One region of the Micromonospora sp. NPDC048871 genome, then DNA from elsewhere that is predicted to be linked to it. Evidence: riboswitches for the same ligand, from Rfam matches in the RefSeq annotation. Region 1 holds a riboswitch; each other region holds the start of a gene.
What was found. A riboswitch is a leader RNA that binds a small molecule or an ion and turns the genes downstream of it on or off. The one in region 1 is predicted to bind cyclic di-AMP.
Positions count from the first base shown of each region.

Region 1 (4,919 bases):
GGTGGGCATCAGCGCGATGGTCGCCGGATTCCAGACCGCCGAGGTCAGTGGTGTGAAGTTGGTCGTCACCGAGCCGAGCCGGTTCGTGCACCGGCAACTCTGGGTGACCGGCCTGCTCGGTCTGTTCGGTGCCCCCGAGCCGTACTACGCGGGGGCCGCCGCGACACCCGAGGTCCTGCCGGGGGCCTGAGGCCCTCAGTCGGGATCCAGACCTGACAGATCAATATCGGTCGCCTCGGTGAGGGCCCGGATGGCCGTCACCGAGGCGTAACCCTCGGCCAGCAGGGCCAGGTCGGTGCCGGGCTGCACCGCCTGACCGGGCTGCTCCAGCGAGGTACGCACGAATCCCTGACCGGATTCGGCGACCGTCATCTGCACCTGACCGAAGGTGGCCAGGGTGCCCCGGCGTATCCCACGCAGCCGCCCGAAGGGCAGATCCGGTGCGTTGACGTTGAGCACGCTCGCCACCGGTCCGGTGAGCAGCCGAGGCAGCAGGTCCAGGGCTACCCGGGCGGCCGTGTCCCAGTGTCGGTCGACATCGCGTACCCGGGCGGCTTCGGCCACCGCCGCACCCCCGCTGGCGGCGGTAGCCTCACCGGCCGAGAGCACGTCCAGGGACACCGCCATCGCCGGGCAACCGTTGGCCACCGCGGTGAAGGCCGCGCCCACCGTGCCGGAGTGCAGCACCGCCCGGCCGGCATTGGCGCCCCGATTGATTCCGGACAGCAGCACCTGCGGGGGTGGCCCGAAGGCACCGTGCACGGCGATCAGGGCGATGAACCCGGGAGAACCCCCCACCGCGAACGCCGGGGTGGTCGCCAACTCCGGCAGGGGATGGTCGTGGACCACCACCCTGCCCTCCTGCTCCACCGCCCGCATCGCGGCGCTGGTGCCGCTGGCCTCCTCGAAGGGGGCGGCCACCACCACCTCCAGGCCCCGGGCGACCGCGGCTCGGGCCAGCGAGTGGAGGCCGGGGGCGGAGATCCCGTCGTCATTGGTGATCAGTACCCGCAGGGTCATCGGCCGCCTGCCCGGTGGGCCCACTCGTCCGGGGTGGTGCGGAACTGCGGCCGGTTGCCGGCCGGCACCAACTCGACCCGGTCGACCAGACCGGTGATCGAATCCAGTCGTCCGGTGCCCAGCCCGTGCCGGGTGACATTCAGCGCGCCGGCCGCCGCCCCGGTGCGGATCGCGGTACGGATGTCGCCGCCCCGGGCCACCACGGCCGCCACCCCGGCGGTCATCGAGTCCCCCGCGCCCCGCGGGTCGGCCGCCTCCAACCGGGGCATCCGTACCTCGAACACCTCGCCGTCGAGCAGGGTCAGGGCCGGTTTGTCGGCCCGGCTGACCAGCACGTTGTCCGCGCCGGCGGTGTGCAGGTCGTACAGGGCGGTGATGAGCTGATCCTGATCCTCACCGGCGGCCCGCCCGTCCGCGATCAACTCCTCGTGGCTGACCTTGAGGAAGAACACCCCGCTGTCCAGGACGGCCGTCAGGTGTTCGCCGCTGAGGTCGACCACCACCGGGCTGCCGTTGGCGCACAGATCGGCCGCGAAGCGGCGGTACAGGTCGGGGGGTACCAGGCTGGGGTGGTTGGGGCCGCTCAACACGCACACCGCCGCTCGCAGTCCCTCGCTGAGGGCCAGGTTGTACAGCTCGTCCAACTCGTGGCGGCTCAACGGCTGACCGGGCACGTCGATGACCTCCCGCCGGCTGCCCTCCCGGCGGTCGTGCACGTACCCCCCGCTGCCGCCGGAGTCGCGGGCCACGACCTTGAGTTCCACCCCTTCGCTGACCAGCAACGGCTCCAGCACCTGCCCGATCTCGCCGCCCAGGGTGGTGCAGAGCACCACCTCGACACCGAGGGACAGCACCATCCGGGCCTGCCAGACCCCCTGCCCGCCGGGGTGCAGGTGCAGCTCCGGGGTGTCGTTGGGCTGGTCGACGGTGACGGTCAGCAGCGGCGTGGGCGCGAAGACCATGACGTGCCCGGTCACCGGAGCCACCTGCGGTTGTCGGGCCGGGTGAACCGGATGGTGGATTGCCTCATGCACTGCCCCCTCGTGGCGAAATGTCCACTTCACCCTCGACGGTAACCAAGGTGGCGGATTCCCGCGCGGCGACGGGCGGGGGACAGGGATCTTCGAGCGGCCGGGGCGGACACGACGACGCCGGGTGGGGATGCCCACCCGGCGTCGGCGAGGATCGGTCAGTACACCGACAGGTGTACGTGGTTGGTGTGGTCGCTGGACGGATCGCCCCGCGCGCCGCTGTAGGTCTTCCAGCCGCTGCTGGGCAGCCAGATCTGCTTGTACCAGATCACGTAGAGCACGGCGAGCCGGTCGGCGTTGTTGACGAAGTAGGCCGCCAGGTTGTTGCCGTAGGTCCGGTCACCGCCGGTGGCGGCCCCACCGAAGCCGTTCTTCTGCGCCGCGAAGTCGCAGGCCCGGCCCTTGGGGTGCTCGCCGGAGCCGCCCGACCGGTAGCAGGAGACGTACCGGGTGAACCCGGCCGACTTGGCCTGCTTGAGGGCGTGCAGCGTGCGCGGGGTGATGCAGCCGTTGGCCGGGGTGGGGTCGTTGACACTGCACGACTCCGCCGGCCACGAGCCGTTCGCGTTGCGGGGCGCGGGGGCGGCCCGGGGGCTGGATCCACCGGCCCGGGTCGGTGCCCGCTCGGCCCGCTGGGCGGCCTCGGCCCGCTCGTTGGCCACCGTCAGGGCCCGCTCGGCCTGATCCTTGCGCTTGGCCATCACCGCGACCTGCTTGCGCTGCTCCTGGACCTCCCGGTCCAGCGCCTGCTTGGTCCGGCTGACCTCGTCGCGGGTGGCCCGCAGCTCACCCAGGGCGCGCTCCTCGTTGGCGGCCACCGCGTCCAGGGCCGCCGCCCGGTCCATGAAGCCGGCCGGGGAGGCGCTGTTGAGCAGGGCCGACGCCGCGCTGAGCCGACCGGAGCGGTAGGCCTGGGCCGCGATCTCGGCCACCTTGCTGCCGCGTTCGGCGAGCTGGCTCTCGGTGGCGGTGAGCTGGCCGGCCAGCTGCTTCTGCCGCTTGACCGAACGGTCCAGGGCGGCCTTGGCGTCGAGGTACCCCTTGCTGGCCGCCTCCAACTGGGCCCGCAGCGCCGGGGTGCCGCCTTCGTCGCCGACATCGCCGGGCGCCGCCGCGGCGGGGCCGGGAAGCAGCGCGGCCCCCACGGCCAGGGCGAGCGCCGCGCAGATCAGGGCCGCCGTGCGGGCGGCCGGTCTAGCGGTTGCCACTGTTGGCATGCACATGTCCTTCCGTCAGCCGCCGACCGGGTTAGCTGACGGGTTCGGGACGGAAGATCCCTACCGCGCGTGCGCGGATGCACCCCAGAAAAACATGGTTCCCCGGCTCGCCCTCGCGGGCGATTGAGCGGCGGCCACCGCCGGCACCGGTGGGTGCCGCCTGGCGGAGGCCGGAGCCGAGCCTACCGGGACTGCCGTTACCTGTGCAGCCGGTGTGACTCGTGGTGTTCGTCTGCTCACCAGAGAATCAGACATAAGTGTCGAATATGCCCGTTTGGTGACACCAGTCACCGGGGTGTCCGTACCCAGCGTGTCCGGGCGGGCTCAGCCGAGGTCGATGGTGGTCAGCCGTTGGGTGGCTCGGGACAGCGCGACATAGAGGGTGCGTACCCCGGAGTCCGGCACCGCCCGGATCTCGCTCGGGGCGACCAGCACCACCCCGTCGTACTCCATGCCCTTGGCCTCCAGGCTCGTCACCACCTGGAGACGATCGCCGCCCAGGCCGCCGAGCCAGCCCGCCACCTCCGCCCGCCGGGGCACCGGAGTGATCACCCCGACGGTGCCCTCGACCTCCTCCAGCAGGGTGCGCGCGGCCGAGACCACCCGGCCGGCCAACTCGGCCGCCGGCACCACCAGTCGGATCGGCTCCACCCCGGTGGAGCGGACCGCCGTGGGCAGCGGAAGGTCCGGGTACACCCGACGGATCTCCTCGGCCGCCACCGCGAAGATCTCCGCCGAGTTGCGGTAGTTCGTGGTCAGGGTGAACAGGTGGCGCGGACGCCGTCCCAGGGCCTTGTCCCGGGCGCGGGTCAACTCCTGGGGATCTCCCGTCCAGGCGGTCTGCGCCGGGTCGCCGACCACCGTCCAGGAGGCCAGCCGACCCCGTCGGCCGATCATCCGCCACTGCATCGGCGAGACGTCCTGCGCCTCGTCGACCACCACATGGGCGTAGTCCCGGTAGTCCTCCGGGCGCTCGCGGGCGGCCTGCCGGGCGGCTCGCTGTCGATCGGCGAAGGTGCTCAACTCCCGGACCCCGCCGGCCAACTGGAAGGGGTCCCGCTTGGCCCGGGCCGGGCGCATCGGCTTACCGAGCAGGGTGTCGAGTTCGTCCAGCAGGGCGGCGTCGGCGACCGTCGGACCCTCCGTGGCCAGCCCCTGGTACGCCTCGGCCAGCAGCCGGATCTCTGCGCCGGACAGGACGCCCCCGGCGTACCGGCGCAGCCGCTCATGGTCGGCCAGCCAGCCGAGGACGTGCCGGGGATGCAGCCGGGGCCACCAGGCCTTGAGGAACTCCCGGAAGTCGGGGCGGTCGATCAGTTCGTCCTCGAAGGCGCGCTGCTCGGGCAGAGCGCCGATGCCCAGTCGACGGGCCTGAGCCCAGAGCGCGGCCAGCACTCCGTCGAAGCCGGCCCGGCGCACCTCGTTGCGGCGGGCGCCGCGCGGCAGCGCCCGGTTCCAGATCGTGTTCAGCTCCGCCCGGTCCAGTTGCAGCAACTGTCCCCGGTACAGCAGTCGCAACTGGGTGGGTACCCCCGGAGCGGGATCCCGGACGGCCCGTTCCAGGACCCGCCGCATCCGCAACGAGCCCTTGATCGTGGCCACCCGGGGCGGGTCGGTCCGGGTGGCGGTCACCCCGGGGAAGAGACTGCCC
Region 1 is NZ_JBICUM010000016.1:25,977-30,895, forward strand. It holds gene ACGFIK_RS25200 (STAS domain-containing protein) at 1-190, shown strand, start outside; gene surE (5'/3'-nucleotidase SurE) at 196-1,020, opposite strand; gene ACGFIK_RS25210 (PfkB family carbohydrate kinase) at 1,017-1,997, opposite strand; gene ACGFIK_RS25215 (hypothetical protein) at 2,210-3,268, opposite strand; cyclic di-AMP (ydaO/yuaA leader) riboswitch at 3,273-3,408, opposite strand; gene ACGFIK_RS25220 (HelD family protein) at 3,593-4,919, opposite strand, start outside.

Region 2 (4,919 bases), on a different contig from region 1:
GCTCCGGTCTCGGTGCCCTGCGGCCGATGATGAGCGACGGCAAGCCGCTGGACTTCGAGGAGGCCGACCCCGAGTCCGACCAGTTCGGGGTGGCCCACGTCGAGCAGTTCACCTGGAAGGGCCTGCTGGACTTCAGCACCTGCACGGAGTGCGGCCGGTGCCAGTCGCAGTGCCCGGCCTGGAACACCGGCAAGCCGCTGTCGCCGAAGCTGCTGGTGCTGAGCCTGCGCGACCACGCGTACGCCAAGGCGCCCTACCTGCTGGCCGGTGGCGGCAAGGACCTCACCGGTGAGGAGAAGGCCACCGCGGCCCAGTTGGCCCACCTAGACGTGCTGGCCCTGGCCGAGGCGGACAAGCCCCTGATCGGCGACGCCGAGGCCGGCGGTGTGATCGACCCGGACGTGCTCTGGTCCTGCACCACCTGCGGCGCCTGCGTCGAACAGTGCCCGGTGGACATCGAGCACATCGACCACATCGTCGACATGCGGCGTTACCAGGTGCTCATCGAGTCCAGCTTCCCCTCCGAGGCCGGGGTGATGCTGCGCAACCTGGAGAACAAGGGCAACCCCTGGGGTGCCCCGCAGAACACCCGGGAGGACTGGACCAAGGGTCTGGACTTCGAGGTTCCCCGGGTCGGCGAGGTGGAGGACTTCGAGTACCTGTTCTGGGTGGGTTGTGCCGGTGCCTTCGAGGACCGGGCCAAGAAGACCACCCGGGCGGTGGCCACCCTGCTGAACGAGGCCGGGGTCTCCTTCGCCATCCTCGGTGAGGGCGAGACCTGCTCGGGTGACCCGGCCCGCCGGATCGGCAACGAGTTCGTCTTCCAGATGCTCGCCCAGCAGAACGTGGAGACCCTCAACGAGGCCTTCGAGGGCCGCGAGAAGGCCAAGCGCAAGATCGTCGCGACCTGCCCGCACTGCTTCAACACCCTGGGCAACGAGTACGGCCAGCTCGGCGGGGAGTTCGAGGTGGTGCACCACACCCAGTTGCTGGCCCACCTGGTCGCCACCGGCAAGCTCACCCCGGTGCAGCCGGTCGACGGCGGGGTCACCTACCACGACCCGTGCTACCTGGGGCGGCACAACCGGATCTTCACCCCGCCGCGCGAGGTGCTGGGTAGCGCGGTAAGCGCCGAGATCACCGAGATGCCGCGGAACAGTGAGCGTTCCTTCTGCTGCGGTGCCGGTGGCGCCCGGATGTGGATGGAGGAGCGGATCGGCAAGCGGATCAACGTGGACCGGGTCGAGGAGGCCATGTCGACCGGGGCGCGGACCATCGCGGTCGGCTGCCCGTTCTGCTCGACGATGCTCACCGACGGGGTGAACGGCAAGGGCGCCGGCGAGCAGGTCGAGGTGGTCGATGTGGCGAGCGTCCTACTGCGGTCGGTCCGGCCCGAGCAGGGTCGGGGCGTCGAGGAGAGCGAGCCGGTCGCCGGCTGACCAGCACGTGACCGTACGAGGTACGGCGGGCCGATGTGGCCCGCCGTACCTCATTTTTCTAATTGACGTGCGTGACTATAACGAAATGATCGACACCCTTTGTGTGCGGTTGGTTGCGCAAACGTGAATCGACCGTTGGTCGCCTTGATTCCACACCGCGCCTTCCCTAATGTTGGGCACCGACCGCCGCGGGTCGTCTGTCTCGCCCCTCAACCGCTCGCGGGACGCCCGGCGGTCGGCTGCAAAGGAGTCGCTGTCGGTGGCAACCATGCCCCTCCATCGTCCTGTGCCCGGATGGCCGCGTCGTCCAGGTGGCCTACGGAGAGCTGCGCACCGCCTGGTCGTGCTGGTGGCCGCCGCCGCGGTCGGTGCCGGCCTGATCGCCGCCCCCGCGTACGCGGAACCCTCCGTGGAGGAGATCGAGCGCCAGATCGACAAGCAGTGGCAGCAGCTTGAGCCCACCATCGAGCAGTACAACAAGGTGCGGTCGCAGCTGAAGGTCAACCGCAAGAAGGCCAGCGACCTGCAGAAGAAGATCCAGCCCCTGGCCCTGGAGGCCGAGCTGGCCATGAACCGGGTGGCCGACCTGGCCTCCCGGTACTACGTCAACGGGCCCTCCCAGGAACTCGGGGCGGTGCTGCTGAACGCCAAGCCGGACATGCTGGGCGAGCAGATGGCCCTGCTGGAGCGGCTGGCCGCGTACGAGCGGCAGCAGCTCGAGGGCGTGATGAAGGTCCGCAAGAAGTACGACGACCAGAAGGCCAAGCTCGACGCGCTGATCGCCGACCAGGAAACCAAGGAAAAGCAGCTGGCGGCGAAGAAGAAGCAGATCGACACCAAGATCAAGCAGCTTGAGCGGTCCCTGCCGGTGACCACGGTCAAGACCACCAACTGCCCGACCATCAACGGGGTGGTCAGCGAGGCGGCCCGGACCGCCATCCGGGTGGCCTGCGCCCAGGTCGGCAAGCCGTACGTCTGGGGTGCCACCGGCCCGAACTCGTTCGACTGCTCCGGCCTCACCCAGTACGCGTACAAGGCCGCCGGCATCTACCTGACGCACTTCACCGGCGCGCAGTGGAACGAGGGCAAGGCCATCTCCCGGGCCGAAGCCCGCCCCGGCGATCTGGTCTTCTTCCGCAGTGACCTCAGTCACGTCGGCCTCTATCTGGGCAACAATCAAATGGTGCACGCGCCCAGAGCGGGTAAACCGGTGAACGTTTCTCCGATCACCACCATGCCGATCGCCGGCTTCCGTCGACCCGGCTGAGGGATCGCACAGGAACATCGGCAGGGCCCCCGGTCAAGAGATCGGGGGCCCTGCTCTGTGTCGGATCTGGACACCCTGCGTCACGGCGTGGATCTGTTGTGTATCGACGGAGGTCGTCCCTAAGCTGGGCAATTGTCGGCCCGATGGCAGTTCAGCCCACCCGGGGCGGTGACGGTCCGACACCGCCGAGTCGCCTGTGCGAGCCGGGGACCCAGGTACCCGGGGTGAATCCGCGATCCGCGCGGTAGGGCGCCCCCTTCCCGCCCGAACCCGTCAGCTAACCCGGTAGGCGGTATGGGGAAGAAGGAGTTGGGAGCCCGGTGGCACACCATGCCCCGCGGCCACCGTCCCCCCGGGCGATGACGCCCGGCCCGGTGACGGCTGCGCCGCGATCTCACTGGTACCGCTGCACCACCGCACTAGCCGCCCTGTCCGCGACCGCCGTCATCCTCACCGGCGGCGCCACGGCGGCCCACGCCGACCCGTCCGTCGACGCCATCGAGCGCCGGATCGACGCGGACTGGAACCGGCTGGAACCACTCATCGAACGGCACAACGCCACCCGGCAGGATCTGGCCGGCAAGCGCCGGGAGGCGGACTCCCTGGCCGCCCGCATCGCCCCCCTCCAGCGCCAGGTCGACGAGGCGATGAGCCAGGTAGGCGCCCTGGCGGCACGGGCGTACATGGGTGACACTGTCGGTGCCGTCAACGCGCTGTTGGGCAGCAGATCCCCCGGCGAGGCCGTGGAGCAGATCGGCCTGCTCGACCGGTACGCCCACCACCAGCAGCAGGCCGTACGACAGGCTGCCGCGCTACGCGACGAACTCGCCGCCGCCAAGGCCCGGCTGGACGTGGCCATCGGCGAGTTGACCCGGACGGAGGTCGCACTCGCGGGGAAGCGACGCCAGATCGACGCCGAGATCGACCGGTTGCAGCGGCTGCGACTGCGGGCGTACGGCCGGGGTGGTGGCGGCCCGCTGCGGCCCGCGCCCTGTCCGGCCGACTATCCGGGCGGGGCGGCCGGGGTGGCGGTGAAGTTCGCCTGCGCCCAGATCGGCAAGCCGTACTCCTGGGGTGCTGAGGGACCCTACGCGTACGACTGCTCCGGTCTGATGCTCGCCGCGTGGGCGCGGGCCGGGGTGGCCCTGCCGCACAACGCGGCCCGGCAGCGTCAGGTGACCCGGTCGGTAGCCCGTAGCGCCCTACGCCCGGGTGACCTGGTCTTCTACTACCGGGATCTGCACCATGTCGGCATGTACGTCGGCGACGGCTGGGTGGTGCACGCCTCCCGCGCCGGTCAGCCGGTGAAGATGAAACGGATGGAGAGCAGCCCCGTCCACAGCTTCGGTCGGCCCGGCTGAGGTCAGCGGGTCGGCCAGGTGCGCCAGTTCTGCCAGGCCCGGCTCGGGGTCGGGCCGCGCTGGCCCTGGTAGCGGGAACCGTAGACGGCCGACCCGTACGGGTGCTCGGCCGGCGAGGAGAGCCGGAAGATGCAGAGCTGACCGATCTTCATGCCGGGCCAGAGGGTGATCGGCAGGTTCGCCACGTTGGACAGCTCCAGCGTGACGTGCCCGGAGAAGCCGGGGTCGATGAAGCCCGCGGTGGAGTGGGTGAGCAGACCCAGCCGACCCAGGCTTGACTTGCCCTCCAGTCGACCGGCGAGCTGGTCACCCAGGGAGATGACCTCCAGGGTGGAGGCGAGCACGAACTCGCCCGGGTGCAGCACGAAGGGCTCGCCGTCGGGCACCTCCACCGGGGAGGTCAGGTCGTCCTGCCGGGTCGCCGGGTCGATGTGGGTGTAGAGGTGGTTGTTGAAGACCCGGAACAACTTGTCCAGGCGTACGTCGATGCTGGAGGGCTGCACCAAGGTGGGCTCGAAAGGCTCCAGCGCGAGGGTGCCCGCCTTGATCTCGGAGACCAGGTCGCGGTCGGAGAGCAGCATCGCCACACCATACCGATATGGCTGACCTGCGTGTCGCGCTACCTGACTAGAACGTATGTTCGATAAGATGTCGGCATGGCTTCCTGGTCCGATTTCGCCGCCGACGAGCCCCGACTCGCCGACGCGATCCGCCTCCTCATGCAGCAGTACGGCCCGGGCTTCGGCTACCTGGCCACGGTCCGCCCCGACGGCGGGCCCCGGGTGCACCCGGTCTCCCCGGTGATCACCGATGACGGTCTCTACTGCTTCGTGATCGACTCTCCGAAGCGGC
Region 2 is NZ_JBICUM010000003.1:263,395-268,313, reverse strand. It holds gene ACGFIK_RS10190 ((Fe-S)-binding protein) at 1-1,439, shown strand, start outside; gene ACGFIK_RS10185 (NlpC/P60 family protein) at 1,708-2,706, shown strand; cyclic di-AMP (ydaO/yuaA leader) riboswitch at 2,880-3,013, shown strand; gene ACGFIK_RS10180 (NlpC/P60 family protein) at 3,081-4,067, shown strand; gene dcd (dCTP deaminase) at 4,070-4,648, opposite strand; gene ACGFIK_RS10170 (pyridoxamine 5'-phosphate oxidase family protein) at 4,724-4,919, shown strand, end outside.
Region 2: linked by a shared signal. The riboswitch ahead of ACGFIK_RS10180 (NlpC/P60 family protein) and the one ahead of ACGFIK_RS25215 (hypothetical protein) in region 1 are both predicted to bind cyclic di-AMP.

Region 3 (4,919 bases), on a different contig from region 1:
GTACACCGCTTCGTCGAACAGCCGATGATGCGCCGCCTGGCGCCTCCCCGCCGCACGGCCCGCCCCAGCGCCACCGACCCCACGCCCGACACCGACCCCACGCCCGACACCGAGCCTGCGCCCGCCTCTGGCACCAAGCCCGCCTCGGGGGCCACGCCCGGTGCGGTGCCCGGCCCCCGTGCCGAGACTGCGTCCGGCACCGAGACATCGGCCGACCTCCATGCTGGACGGTAGGGTCCTGGCCCGCCGACCAGGCCGGCAACCCGAATCAGGTTCCTTGCGGCGACACGCCGGGCGGCGGTGCGGGCTGCGGATGCCGGCGGTAGCGTGACACCGTGCTCCCGGTCCTTCCCACCCGTCCCCTGTGGTGGTTTGCGCGCCGGGTGGTACGACTGCTGACCGGGTTCGCGGTCGCCGCCGCCTTCACCATCGGGGTCTGGGCCATGCCCGCCCACCCCGGGGCGATCGAGGACCTCGGTCCGGCCGGGCAGCCCACCATGGCCGGCCCCACCTGGTCCTTCGAGGGTGCCCCGGCCTCCTCGGTCGCCGGTGGGTGCGCCGCTGTCGCCCTGCCGGTCGAGATGTGGGGGCCCGGGGGCGACGACCGCCCGGAGGCGGGCCCCGCGACGACGCCGGTGTCGCCGTTGCCGCTGCCGCCGGAAGCCGCCCCGATCATCAGGGCCGCCCACGGTCAGCCGCCAGCGGTGGTCACCCCGGGTCCGGGCTGCGCTCGCGCACCACCTCGTCGCTGATCGTGCGCCCTTACCGCCCTGGTCACCCGGACCTGGCCCGCCTGGGCCGGTAGTGCTCCGGAGATCGCCCGGGGCTCCGGAGTGACCTTGACGGCCCGGGCCTCCGGGTCGGCCCTGCCGCCGACCGTACCGGCCGGAGGTCCGCGACGGGTCGCAGTGATCAAGGACCTTTCGCGGACGGGTTCGCGGGGTGTACCCGCTGGCCTGATCCGGTCCCGCCGCCGAGACCGCCACATCAGCTTCCCCGAGGTGCCGACATGGAGCAGACCCTTCTCTACCAGTTCCTGATCGACGTCCCCCGAGCCGCCGCCATCTGGTCGGTGCTGCTGGTGCTCGCGTTGGGTGTGCTCACCGTGCTGGTGGCCCGACCCGAACCGGCCCCCTCGACCGACCGGGACCCGGCCCCCTCCGAGGAGGATCCCGCCGCCGTGGACCTGCGGCGCTATGCCGGCGAGGTGGCCGTGGCCGCGGCGGGGGCCGCCCAGAACGCCGCCCGCCGCCGGGAGGCGTGGCAGCGTGCCCAGACGGAACTCGACCGGGCCTGGGCCGCGTACGACGAGGCGGAGACCGCCGCCCGACGACTGGCCGCCGCCGGCGCGCTGCCCACCCCCGGTACGCCCCACACCCCCACCGAGTACGCCGCCAGGGAACGCTGGCTGCGCCACGCCGCGATGACGGCGTACTGGCGGGGTGATCTGTCGGCCCGGCAGCTCACCGACGCCCTGGCGCACCGGGCCGGTTGGGATCCCCGACGTCACCCCGCCGAGCAGGAGATCTTCCTGGCCCGGGTGGTACGCGACGGGCGTCAGGCGGCTTATCAGGCGGCTCGGCAGCAGGAGCGCGAGGCCTGGCGGGCCGCGGAACTGGCCGTCGACGCGGCTCGGGCGCTGTCGACCGAGGCGTACGCCGCAGCGCAGCGGACGCGGGCGTACCCGCTGCCGACCTCACCCCGGGTCGTCCTCGGCCCTCAGGGAGCCGTGGCGCGCTGGCGGGTGGCCCGGGCCGGTTGAGTCGGAGGCTCTTTTTCCCATTTATTCGGTGACCCCGGTCACAGTCATCGCCGAATCGGTCATCGGAGGGCAGACATCGAATGCCGGGCGTAATTTCCGGGGCTTTGCCAACCTCGGGTCCTGTTGTCGACCGGCGGTGCCCTCCTGACCCGGAGTCCCATTGAGCGACGACAGTTCCCCGGTACCCGAAAAATTTAGGCTGCGAGAAGGTTTAGGCAGCTCAGGGCGGCCTTGGCAGGAGCTGTAACGCACAGTAATGTCGGCCCGTCCGGTGCGGTCACCGTTCGCAAGTGGCGACGCCGCGCCGACCCGCTCAATCGTGATCTCACGAACCGGGGACCCACTGCACCACTGGGGTGAATCCGCGAGCCACGGCCCGCGGTAGGGCGATCTTCCCGCCCGAATCCGTCAGCTAACCCGGTCGGCGGTGTCGGAAGGAGCTCCTTTCCTCGTGCAGCACAATCAGCGCCCCCCGATATTCCTGCGCCTCCACGGCCCCGTGGTGCCTGCGCTCGCCGGTCCGCTGTCCGCGCGCTGACCCAGGCCCACCGCAGTCGCCCGATCCCCGGGCGCATCCCGTGAAACGGCACCGCCCCGTACTCCGCCTCCGGGTGTCCACCGGATGGCCGGAGCCGCTGTGCCACACCACCCCTGAGCCCGTGGAGGATTCGTGAAGCACACCCTCAAGCGTCAGCTGCGTCGGCTGGCCACCGAACGCCCCTACCAGCTTGTGGCCACCTCGGCGCTGGCGTTGGCCCTGGCCGCCGGTGCCGGCGCCGTGGTCACCCAGATCGACGACCCGGCCGAGACGCAGACCACCGCCGTGGTGGCCGAGTTGCGCGAGGAGCCGGCCGCCTCCCGTGGCCTGGCCCGGGTAGCCACCGCCCCCAGCAGCGCCGCCCCGAGCAGTGCCGCGCCGAGCGCGGAGCCCGGCAGCGCGCCGTCCAGCGCCGCCGCCTCGCCGGAGGCCGCCTCGGCGGACCCGGACCTGGCCGGCGAGGAGGCCGCGCCGAAGGCCCCGGCGAAGAAGGTGCTGTCGTACGACTACCAGGCCCAGATCAACGGGTGGTACTGCGGCCCGGCAGCGGTGCGTAACGCGCTCAGCGCCGCCGGCATCGACCGGGACCAGGAGACCCTGGGCGCTGCGCTCGGCACCACCTACTCGGGCACCAACTCGGCCCGGGACACCACCCGGGTCCTCAACGCCATGGTCAAGGGCAGCCCGTACCGGACCACGATGATTCCCGGTGGCGCGGCCACCCCGGCCCAGATGGATCAGCTTCAGGCCGATGTCGTCACGGCCATCTCCGACGGCCGGGGGGTCGTGGTGAACGTCGCCGGCAGCGTCACGGACACCGCCGGGGGCTGGCACTCCTTCCCGGGTGGCCACTACGTCGCCGTGGTCGGCTACGAGGACGAGGGCCGGATGGTCAAGATCGCCGACTCGGCCGACCCCTCGTACTACTCGTACTGGCTGAGCACGATCGATCTGGCCAACTGGGCCGCCACCCGCGGCTACTCCTCCTGATCGACCTGTTTCGTACCGGGCGCCGACCCCTGTGGGGTCGGCGCCCGGTGTCGTATCCCGGTCGTGGCTCTCGCCGAGCCGGTGCGGGCGGTGGCAGACTGCCCGACATGATCATCGAGTCGGGCGGGCGGGACGGTTCGCCGATGCTGTTGCTGCTGCACGGAATGGGTGCCAGCGGTGCTGTGTGGCTACCCTCGGCCCCGCTGCTGAGCGAGCGCTGGCCCGGCCGGTGGATGGCGCCGGATCTGGCCGGTCACGGCGGGTCGCCGCCGCTGGCGGGGTACTCCTTCGCCGGGCTGGCCGACCAGGTCGCCGCCGGCCTGCACCCCGGCGATCGGGTGATCGTGCTGGGCCACTCCCTCGGCGGGGTGGTCGGTCTGGCGTTGGCCGCCGCGAATCGGGCGTTCACGGTCGAGGCGGTGGTCGGGCTCGGCATCAAGGCGGTCTGGTCCCCGGCGGAACTGGCCCACGCCGGTGATCTCGCGGCCCGCCCGGTCACCTGGTTCGACAGCCGCGACGAGGCGGCCCGACGATACCTGCGGGTCGCCGGCCTGGCCGACCTGCTGAGCCCGGATGATCCCGCGGTGGCGGCCGGGCTGCGGCAGGTGGACGGCCGGTGGCGGCTGGCGATGGATCCGGCCGCCTTCGGCGTCGGTGAGCCCGACCTGACCACCCTGCTGGCCGGGATCGAGGCGCCGGTGCTGCTGGCCCGGGGCGAGCACGATCCGATGGTTTCCGAGGCACAGCTCAAGCAGTACGGGGTTCCGGTGGTGACCCTGCCCGGCCTCGGCCACAACGCCCATGTCGAGGATCCGGCGGCCGTACTGGCGCTGCTCGACGCCGTACGCTGACCGGTCGCGGTCAGGGGCGTTCGCCGTCGCCGGCCTGCTCAGGGGAAGCCTGCTCAGGGGACTTGCGTAACCACAGGACCACCCCGAGCACTCCTGCCACTGCGCTGCTGATCGCGATCGCCGTCTCCGCCAGTTCGGACCAGTCGTCCATGAACGGGTAGACACGCGAGAGGACCATCCCCACGAAGCAGTAGAACAGCAGAACGACGGCGACGACGCGCTGGAGAATCATGACCCTGATTGGAGCACAGGGCCGCGAGCGACCCTCGGGCAGAGTCCACTGTGTCCATGAGTCGACCGCCGTCGGGCCGATGCCCGGCGGCGGGGTCGCTCAGGTGGCGGGGTCGCTCAGGTGGCGGGGGAGAGCGGGGCGTCGCTGGCGGACCGGGGCGCCGGGGCGGCCCAGTGCGGGTCCAGCTCGCGCCGGGCGGCGGTCAGGAACCCCTCGGCGTACGTCTCGGTCGGGAAGTCCCCGAGGTATCGGCGGCGGGTGGCCCACCGGGCCTCGGCCAGGGGGTCGGTGTCCAGCAGCCGGGTCAGCACCTCGTCCACCTCGGTCAGGTCCCGACGCAGTACGTAGCCGGCGGCGGCCAGTGGGAACCGTTCGAGGAACCGGTCGCCGTCGACCCCGGTGTCGGTGACCGCGTACGGCTTGCCGGAGTGCAGCCAGTCGGACACCACCCCAGAGACGTCGGAGATCAGGGCGTCCGCGCGGTTCACCGACTCGGCCAGGGTCAACGCCCCGGCGGCGGCACCGAACAGGTGCGGGCGGCCGGTG
Region 3 is NZ_JBICUM010000006.1:309,000-313,918, reverse strand. It holds gene ACGFIK_RS16885 (acyltransferase) at 1-234, shown strand, start outside; gene ACGFIK_RS16880 (hypothetical protein) at 336-752, shown strand; gene ACGFIK_RS16875 (hypothetical protein) at 1,010-1,762, shown strand; cyclic di-AMP (ydaO/yuaA leader) riboswitch at 2,063-2,204, shown strand; gene ACGFIK_RS16870 (C39 family peptidase) at 2,433-3,290, shown strand; gene ACGFIK_RS16865 (alpha/beta hydrolase) at 3,398-4,141, shown strand; gene ACGFIK_RS16860 (hypothetical protein) at 4,152-4,373, opposite strand; gene ACGFIK_RS16855 (CDP-glycerol glycerophosphotransferase family protein) at 4,490-4,919, opposite strand, start outside.
Region 3: linked by a shared signal. The riboswitch ahead of ACGFIK_RS16870 (C39 family peptidase) and the one ahead of ACGFIK_RS25215 (hypothetical protein) in region 1 are both predicted to bind cyclic di-AMP.

Region 4 (4,919 bases), on a different contig from region 1:
ATACCTGAAATGCATATCACGCATTGCTTGACGCGGCTTGCAGTGCGTGTGACGGTTGGAGCAGCCCGCGACCAGCGTCGGCCGGGGTGACCAGGCATCCCATGAGCAGCGAGGAGACGCCGGATGAGTCGACCCGGAGCGATCGGAACACACCCAGGGCTGGAGCGTGAACTGCTCACTGCGGATCTTCCGGGTGCCCCGCAGCGGGCGCTGGCCGAGCTGATCGCCGGCAACCGGCGGTTCGTCACCGACACCCCGTGGCATCCGAATCAGAACGCCGGGCGGCGGGCCGCCGTGGCGGCCGAGCAGCATCCCTTCGCGGTGATCGTGGGCTGCTCGGACTCCCGACTGGCCGCCGAGATCATCTTTGATCGTGGGCTGGGGGACCTCTTCGTGGTCCGTACCGCCGGGCACACCATCGGCCCCGAGGTGCTGGGCAGTGTCGAGTACGCGGTGGCCGTCCTGCGTACGCCGTTGGTGGTGGTGCTCGGGCACGACTCGTGCGGTGCCGTGCAGGCGGCCCGGGCGGCCCTGGCCACCGGCAGCACCCCCGCCGGGCACCTGGGCGCGGTGGTGGACGCCGTGGTGCCCAGCCTGCGCCGGGCGGAGGCCGCCGGGGTGGAGGACCTGAACCAGATCGTCGACATCCACATCGCGCAGACCGTGACGGCGATGCTGGAGGCCTCCACCACCCTGGCCGCCGAGGTGTCCGCCGGGCGCTGCGCGGTGGTCGGCATGTCGTACCGGCTGGCCGCCGGGGAGGCCCGGGCGGTGGCCGCGGAGCCCGCCGACCTGGTTGCCACCGCCGCCCTCGCCGCCTGACGACGAGGGCCGTCCTGCCAGCCGGCGGGACGGCCCTCGAAGCGGTGCCGGAGACGCTAGAGCATCGAGACGTGTACGTGGTCGGTGTGGTTCGACGGGCCGCTGTAGGAACTCCATCCGGTCGCCGGGAACCAGATCTGCCGGTTCCAGATCACGTAGTAGACACCCAGCCGGTCGGCGTTACGGACCAGGAAGGCGGCCAGGTTGTTGCCGTAGATCCGGGTGTCGTTGTTGTACCAGGGGCGGAAACCGCTGTTCTGCAACGACCAGTCACAGGCCCGGCCCTTGGGGTGCTCCCACTTGTCACCCGGGCGGTAGCAGCCGACGAACCGGTTGAACCCAGCCCGCTTGACCTCCTTGTACATGTGCAGGGTGCGCGCGGTGATGCAGCCCGAGGTGGTCGGGTCGTCCTGGTTGCACGACTCGGGCTTCCAGCCGCCGTCGGAGGACCGGTTGGGGCCGGGGCGGGCCACCGGGGAGGTAGCGGCCACCAGGCCACCGGTGAGGCCGACCCCACCGACCAGCCGGAGGGACTTCTCCGCGTCGCTCTTCTTGCGGGCCATGTCGTTGGTCAGCTTCTGCTGCTCGCGTACCTCGGCGTCGAGCGCCAGCTTGGCCGTCTCGGCGCGGCGCTTGACCGCGTTGACCTCGGCCAGCTTCTTGCTGTTGACCAGGTTCAGCTCGTCCAGGGCGGAGGCCCGGTGGATGAAGGAGTCCGGCGCGTTGGTCTGCAACAGCATGGCGATCGCGCCGACCCGCCCGGTCCGGTACGACTGGGTGGCGATCTCGGCGACCTGTGGGGCAAGGGCGTCCAGGTCGGCCTCGGCGCGGCGGAGTTCGACGGCCAGCTTGAGCTGCTTCTTCTTGGACTTCTCCAGCTTCGACTTGGCCTTGGTGTAGTCCCGGTTGGTCGCCTCGATCAACTCGTTGAGCATCGGCGGATCGTCGTCGTGACCGGCTGGTTTGGGGGCGTTCGGCGCAGCCGTCGCCGGCAGGGGGCCGGCGAAGACGGCGAACGCGGCGAACACGGCCACCACGGGCGTCAACCAGCGGCGTAGGGGTGCCGTCACTGTCTTCCCTTCCATCGACCGCCGACCGGGTTAGCTGACGGGTTCGGGACGGAAGTGGCCCCTACCGCTTTCGCGGATTCACCCCAGGTACCTGGGTCCCCGGCTCGCCTGGCGGCGATTGGGCGGTGGCACCGCAGGCGCCGGTGCGCGCCTTCGGCGGTGACCGGCAGTGAGGTTACCCGAGAGTCCGTCTGGGCTTCTACGTACCGAACCCGGCGAGATACGTCATTTCGTAATCGCAATGGGTGACGAGCGCCACGCATAGCGACCGATGTGGTCGGCGTGCTCACGTTGAGCAGTGTCACCATGGGGTGTCGGTGCTCCTGTCCGGTTCGGGCCACTCCGAACGGGTGGCGGGGGGTGTGTGACGGGTACGCGGATCGCTGAGAGCCTGCAGGGCCTCGGCCCGGTCCGTAGCCGGCCGGGGGACCCGGGGGCGGCCTTCGCCGACGGCGGCCACCTCGTCGGGGGCGGGGGCCGCGAGGTCCGTCCCGGCGCGCTGCCGACCGGCGGTGGTCACCACCGTGGCCAGGGCGGTGGTCAGGGGTACGGCGGCGATCAGCCCCAGGGTGGCCACCACACTGCGGACGATCTCCTGGGCCAGGAACTCGCTGGTGAGGATCTGCCCCAGGGCGCGGGAGTCGGCCGTCAGCAGGAGCAGCAGGGGCAGCGAGGCACCGGCGTACGCCAGGACGATGGTGTTCACCACCGAGGCGATGTGGGCCCGGCCCACCCGGGTGGCCGAGCGGTACAGCTGGCGGCGGGACAGGTTGGGGTTGGCGTGGGCCAACTCGGTGACCGCCGCGGCCTGGGTGACGGTGACGTCGTCGAGGACCCCCAGCGAACCGATGATGATGCCGGCCAGCAGCAGGCCGTGCAGGTCGACATCGCCCCGGAACATCGACAGGGTGGTGGCGTCCTCGCTGCCGAACCCCGTCAGGTGGGTGGCGTTCGTGGCGGCCAGACCGAGCAGCCCGGTGAGCACCAGGGCGCCGAGGGTGCCGAGTACGGCCACCGAGGTCTGCGCGGACACCCCGTGGGTCAGGTACAGCACCACGAACATGATCAACGCGGCGCCGACGATGGCCACCACCAGGGGCGGCTGGCCGGCGCTGATGCCCGGCAGTACGAAGGTGAGCAGGATGGCGAAGCTGGCCCCCAGCCCGGCCAGGGCCGCCAGCCCGCGCAGCCGCCCGAAGGCCACGATGGCGGCGGCGAAGAGCACCCCCAGCCAGATCAGGGGCATCCCCCGCTGGTGCTCGGCGATGTTGTAGTTGCTGATCGAGGGGTCCTCCGGGTCGATCAGCGAGACCAGGATGACCTCGTCGCCGACGTCCACCGAGGGGGCGCCCGGCCCGGCCGGGATGGGGGTGTCGACCTGCTGACCGGCGTCCGGGCCGTCCTGGACCTGCACCGTGACGGTGCCGCAGGGACCCCCGCCGGTGGTCGGGGTGCCCTCCGGCACGGTGGGGTTGGGCGGGCAGGGTTCGGTGACCACCCGGGTGACCGTGCCCTGGTAGCGGGGCAGGTCGTCGGCGGCCTCCGGGCGGGGGGCGTCGCGGGGCCAGAGCACCAGGGCGGCGATCAACGTGACGAGGAAGAGGGGGACGACCGTCACGATGAGGATCCGCCGCACCCCGGGCGGGGTGGGCGGAGCGGTCCGGCTGTGATCGGCGCCCATTCGCTAGTCTCCCAACGATCTCTTCAGCGGAGTACGTGTCGGCGGGCGAGTCGGTTCAGCCCGGTCGTACGACTGTCGCGGTGGGCGGCCGAGGTGGCCGGAATGTGGCGGACCCGCTGCGTACGGTGATTGCCGGGGTGGGCTCTGACCGGCCGCCGGACAGTGGCGGCGGATGCGGGTGCGCCGCCGGTGGCGGACGCAGGCCGGTGGGCCCGGATGTCGGCAGACCATCGTCTGGGAATCGTAGCCAGCCCGGGATCGGATCGCAGGCCGCGCCCGTTCCTCGGCGGTTCGCGGCCGGCGACCTGGGTGTCGTGGTGGCGTTCAGCCCCGCTTCATCAGGCGGCCCACGGCGGCCATCATCTCGGTGGCCATCTCGTCGGCGCGGCCCTCGACTGCGCCGGTGTGCATGCAGTGCCGGGCGTGCCCGTCGAGCAGGCCCAGGGCGACCTTGTCCAGTGCCGCCTGGATGGCGGAGATCTGGGTCAGCACGTCGATGCAGTAGCGATCCTCGTCGACCATCTTCTCGACGCCGCGTACCTGACCCTCGACCCGGCGAAGCCGGGCTAGCAGTTGGTCCTTGCTGGCGGTGTAGCCACGGATCGGCGCGGGTGTGGTCATGACAACGAGGATAACCTACCCCCGGGGGGTATGTTAGGGTCGGCGTTGGAGATACCCCCCGTGGGTATTCTTCAAGACGCCGGCCGCCTCTCGGCCGGGTCAGGCGGAGGAGGAGAGTTCCATGGTCACCACGACGTACCAGGTGCAGGGCATGACCTGCGGACACTGCGTCGGCGCGGTCAGCGCCGAGGTCACCGCGCTGCCCGGGGTCACCGAGGTAGCGGTCGACCTGGCCACCGGCCAGGTCAAGGTCACCAGCGAACAGCCGCTGGACGACGAGGCGGTCCGCGCGGCCGTCGACGAGGCCGGATACGAACTGGTCGGCGCCTGAGGCGACCGACGGCGGAAACCCGAGGTGCGACCATGAACACAGCGACGAAGCTGACCGGCTTCGCGCTAGGTCTGGTGGCGGTGTTCGGCGCGGCCTACGGGGTAGGTCAGCTGACCGACCCGCCCGCCCCGATCGTCGCCGAGGGCCACCAGGCGGGCGACGGCTCGCACGACACGACCGCACCCGGCCACGACACCCCGGATCCCGGTGGGCACCTGCCGGGCGGGCTGCTCGTCTCCGACCGGGGCTACACCCTGGTGCCGGTCGCCGCCCCCGAGGGCGAGTTCGCCTTCCGGGTCACCGGCCCTGACGGGAAGCCGGTGACCCGGTACGAGGTGAACCACGACAAGCCGATGCACCTGATCGTCGCCCGGCGGGATCTCGGCGGCTTCCA
Region 4 is NZ_JBICUM010000011.1:136,244-141,162, reverse strand. It holds gene ACGFIK_RS22175 (carbonic anhydrase) at 124-822, shown strand; gene ACGFIK_RS22170 (hypothetical protein) at 879-1,892, opposite strand; cyclic di-AMP (ydaO/yuaA leader) riboswitch at 1,896-2,027, opposite strand; gene ACGFIK_RS22165 (YibE/F family protein) at 2,194-3,573, opposite strand; gene ACGFIK_RS22160 (metal-sensitive transcriptional regulator) at 3,898-4,194, opposite strand; gene ACGFIK_RS22155 (cation transporter) at 4,316-4,525, shown strand; gene ACGFIK_RS22150 (hypothetical protein) at 4,558-4,919, shown strand, end outside.
Region 4: linked by a shared signal. The riboswitch ahead of ACGFIK_RS22170 (hypothetical protein) and the one ahead of ACGFIK_RS25215 (hypothetical protein) in region 1 are both predicted to bind cyclic di-AMP.